Regions from separate parts of the Acinetobacter sp. IK40 genome, predicted to be linked through region 2. Evidence: riboswitches for the same ligand, from Rfam matches in the RefSeq annotation. Region 2 holds a riboswitch; the other holds the start of a gene.
The links. Region 2 has a riboswitch for glycine ahead of MSG93_RS06240 (D-amino acid dehydrogenase). Riboswitches for the same ligand answer to the same signal wherever they lie in the genome.

Region 1 (2,409 bases), on a different contig from region 2:
CGGTCTACTCCTAATCGAGAAGTCACAATTTTTGCACTTTCATCCAGTAGGCTCACCCATGGGGCATTTTTTACACTACGTTCATCTTTTAGATTCACGGTAATCGAATAACCTTTCACAGGATAAATATTAATCTTATCCCCAAGTTGATCACCTAAATGGTAACTATTTACGCCACCACAAATCACAACGCCATCAAAAACAGATGTCTCTGCCGCTTGTTCGATTTGGTGTTTAGGGTTCTGTTGGTTATATAAAATTTCAACTCGATCCAGCGCAGGATTAATTTTTAGTACATTTGCACCAAAACAGAATTTAACACCTCGCTTTTCACAGACTGTGGCCAAGCCACGAGTAAATTTGTGAATATCACCTGTCGCATCATCTGGGGTAAAGAATCCGCCAAAATAGTCACCGGTTAAAGTTGGTTCAATTGCTTTAATTTCTTCAGGAGTAACTCCATAACGCTCTAAACCACCGCGGTTAAGCAATGCGTTGACATTTTTAGCAACTTCAAAATCTTTAGCTGTATGATAAAAATGTAAAATGCCTTTTTTTTCCAGATTGAAGTCAAATCCTTCTTGATCCGCAATCGCAAACATGTGCTTACGCGAATCCAGGGCTAAACGTACTGTTTCAATGGTATTTTTTTCGTAATTTTTAATGTTGTTTAAAAATGCGACCAACCATGTGTATTTATGCATATTAAAGGATGGATTAAGTAATAATGGCGCATTTTTTTGTGACATCCACTTTATGCCTTTGACAATTGTGGATTTTTGATTCCACACTTCTGCATTACACGCAGAAAGTTGTCCACCATTCGCAAAGGAAGTTTCCATTGCTGGATATAAATTTTTTTCAAAAACAGTAACGCTAAAACCTTGTTTTATTAATTCGTAAGCAGTGGTCACTCCCGTGATCCCAGCACCGATAATCGCAATATGTGGCATATGATCCTCACCAGTTCATGTGATGCCCCATCTGTCCTGTGACCTGAGAGTTTCGGGTTTTCCCCTTCTTCCTTCGGTGTGCTGTTTAAGCACTCTCCAGATTTTTGATTGATTACAGTCCTTTTGCCTGAGAGTTTCCGGGATGTTGCACCTTCGGCGAATCATTGAAGATTTCTCTCCTGTAACACTCTCTTATAACACTAGAAATTATGTTCTTAAAATACCCATATTCACATTAGCCCGAAATGAATAATAAAAATGATTTAAATGTTAAAATAAAAGCATTTAATCCTATTTTTAAATCTAGTATGGCTTTTTCGCACACAGATTATAAGGTTAAAACTAGCCTAATCTGCACAAATTTAAATTACAACTTGGGTGATTCATGAGTTTAAATAATACGACTATACGTGTATAAATCTCATTGACCTAAATTTCAAAGTCTATGGTATTCAGTTTATCTACTAGCAATATGTTCAAATCATCGTTTAATCTGATGTCATTTAACTCAAACCACAAAGATTAATTAGACTTTGTGTAAAAAACCATAAGCATACGTAGAGACAAACGAAAGAAAGAAAGAAAGAAAGAAAGAAAGAAAGAAAGAAAGAAAGAAAGATTTAATCATTAAATAGTATTGAACCACAGTATCTGAGTAGACTTGATTTATCCCTTTTTTGCCTTTTGATTCGGCATCCTAGTGAGTATTGGAATCAAACCAAATCGTGATATTTCCACGTTTGATTAAAGCTTGGTTGTAACAAAACCAATTCGTTAGACGATATATTTTAGATGCAGGCTTATGCAGCCAAAAATTATATTGCTGAATAAGCCTTTAGGGATAGGTCTATATAACAAAGCCGTTTATCTTTAGGCATTTGAAAGTTGACTTTTAACCTCCTCTGTCTTTTGACTTTTGATCCAAAAACTCATTAATAAAGAGAAAATTACCGAGCAAATTAAGAACATGAACACAGCTTGATAGCCTGACCAACTGACCAATGCGCCAATAAGCACTGGTGCCACAAAACCAGCGGCCATACCTCCAGTATTAATAACTCCCAGTCCGCGACCAATTTGTTCTTGCGGTAGTTTTTTTGCTGGTAAAGCAATTACCAGGGCAAAGATCAAAGATTTAAAAAGATAAACAACACCTTGTGCAATAATCACTTGAGCAATAGTAGCTGCCGAATACATTTCATATAAACCTAGGCACATTAAAATACAGCAAGGAATAATCAGCAGTCGTTCTTTGCCATCAAAGAATTTATTTACAAACCAACCACCTGCTGCTGTTGTTAAACCTGCAATCAAAAATGGAATCGGTAACAACCAGCCGACTGATTTCAAGTCAAGTCCACGCTCTGTCATGAGGTAAATTGGCATCCATGTATCCAAGCCTTTATTGACAATACTAATGCCAAACCACATCGCGCATATAGCCCATAAATACTTG
Region 2 (2,409 bases):
TGCTCAGTGGAAATATCAAAGTTTTGGTTGACCCAATTAATTAAAGGCTGAATACGATCTGCACGAATATCTCGATTATATCCATTAAATTCAGCTGTGCCTGCAATACGTAAACGATCAGCACCCAAGCGAGACGTCACAATCTTGGCACTTTCATCCAATAAACTCACCCAAGGTGCATTATTGACACTGCGCTCATCTCTAAGCTGCACTGTAATCGAGTAACCCTTTACCGGATAGACGTTGACACTATCGCCTAACATATCTGCCAATTGATAACTGCCGACTCCACCACAGACCAGTACCACATCTGCAATAATTTCGGTAATCCCATCCGCAGTTGGATTTACATTTTCTGAACTGTTCTTGCAGTGAACAATTGCCTTATCTTGATTGAATTGAATATCAACCACATCCAGGCCAAAACAATACTTTGCCCCATATTGTTGCGTCCGTTCTGCCAGCCCTACGGAATATTTATGAATATCTCCTGTTGCATCCCCCGCGGTATAATAACCACCGAAATAGTCACCTGTTAAAGTCGGTTCAATCGCCTTCATTTCATCAGGGGTAATCGCATTGCGCTCCAGTTTACCCTCAACCAGCACATCATTGACCTTCTTGGCAATCTCATAGTCTTCTCTGGTGTGATACATATGTAAAATGCCACGTTTTTCCAGATCAAAAGACAGACTTTCTTTTTCAGCCACTTCGAATAATCGTTGTCTGGCTAACAATGCCAAACGCACGGTTTCAATGGTATTGGCTTTATAATTTTTGATATGGGTTAAAAACTCAATCAACCAGCGATATTTATGGGCGCTAAAGGATGGGTTGAGCAACAAGGGGGCATCTTTTTTACTCATCCATTTAATGCCTTTCAGCACTGTGGCTTTCTGGTTCCAGACTTCTGCATTACAGGCTGACAATTGCCCACCATTGGCAAATGAAGTTTCCATAGCCGGAAAAAGATGGCGATCGATCACCGTCACTTCATAGCCGAGTTTAATTAATTCATAAGCAGACGTTACACCCGTAATCCCCGCACCAATCACAACAACATGTGGCATAGCAAACTCCTTGAAATGCATAACATTCCATAATGCTTAGCCCCATCTGTCATGGTACCTGAGAGTTTCGGCAGATGATTACCAATTAATCATGCAGCCTTCCCCTTCGGTGAGTGTTTATCGTAGAAGAAATTAGTCCTATGTTCCTACAAATTGAGCACTGCTCTCCAGATTTTATGTCTATTATTACAGTCCTTCTGCCTGAGAGTTTCCGGGGTCGTTGCTCCTTCGGCGAGTTCATTGAAGAACTTCTCTCCCGCAATAATATTTATATTCCTATAAGCAACATATATGCCGTTCCATAATACGCACACAAAAATCTTGTAAATGTTTGTAGATCAAGATTTATACGTCTACATTTATTCATCGAGTATAAAAAAGCAGACCCGAGGTCTGCTTTTAAATCTTAGAATTTACATTGCAAAATTTGCTCGGAGAATTGACCCTTCCAAAGTTCGCGCAATGTTGGTAAATAGAATTTTTCACCAATCATGACCAGTTCAGCATCAATCAAGGCATGAATCTCATGCATTAACACATAGTCCAAGGCAACCAAAGATAATTGAGGTTGTGTCTGGGCAATCTGCTTCCGCTTAACTTGTGCTTTTTTCACCAGCTCATTGGCAAAATTCTTATCTTTATAGGTAGTAATTGCACTTAGACGAAGCTCAATCACGCCCCAACCTTCCAGTAACTTTTTAAACACGTCAAAATCTTTTGAGGTTGCTTCCCAGGTTACGTTTTCCAGATTATTGTCTTCTGGCAATACTGGTAGCAGTAAATCAGCGGTACTTGGAAAAATTTTCTTTAAATTCAACAGAAACTTAACAGGATTTTCATTGGGTAAATCAGAAAACTGGATGTTGGTTTTAGTATCCGTTAAATAAATATTGAGCATAATGAAGCAACAGTCAGATAAATCAAAACTGTATTGTACGCAGTTCACTTTATAAAAACTACTCATAAAAAAATCCTTCCACGAGCAGAAGGATTTTTTATCTTACCGATTAAAGATTTTTATTTACTATTCGGAGAAACCATATTTTCAGGTTTAACCACTTCATCAAATTGTTCTGCAGTGACCAAACCCAGCTCCACAGCAACCTGTTTCAAGGTTTTATTTTCTTTATAAGCGGTTTTCGCCACTTTGGCAGAATTTTCATAACCGATCACAGGATTTAGCGCAGTCACCAACATCAAAGAGTTATGTAAGAAGTGATCAATCTTGTCGCGATTCGGTTCAATTCCCACTGCACAGTGATCATTAAAGCTATTACATGCATCGCCCAGCAACTGAATCGATTGCAATAAGTTATAAGCAATCACGGGCATAAATACA

Region 1: it holds a riboswitch for glycine, as region 2 does, so the genes downstream of both, MSG93_RS12165 (D-amino acid dehydrogenase) here and MSG93_RS06240 (D-amino acid dehydrogenase) in region 2, are expected to answer to the same signal.

Annotation. Positions count from the first base shown of each region.
Region 1 covers NZ_JANBOE010000006.1:134,371-136,779, reverse strand. Annotated here, with positions in the region: gene MSG93_RS12165 (D-amino acid dehydrogenase) at 1-953, opposite strand, end outside; glycine riboswitch at 1,059-1,145, opposite strand; partial or broken gene MSG93_RS12160 (transposase) at 1,460-1,761, opposite strand; gene MSG93_RS12155 (MFS transporter) at 1,824-2,409, opposite strand, start outside.
Region 2 covers NZ_JANBOE010000002.1:465,556-467,964, forward strand. Annotated here, with positions in the region: gene MSG93_RS06240 (D-amino acid dehydrogenase) at 1-1,070, opposite strand, end outside; glycine riboswitch at 1,250-1,339, opposite strand; gene MSG93_RS06245 (hypothetical protein) at 1,477-1,968, opposite strand; gene fumC (class II fumarate hydratase) at 2,088-2,409, opposite strand, start outside.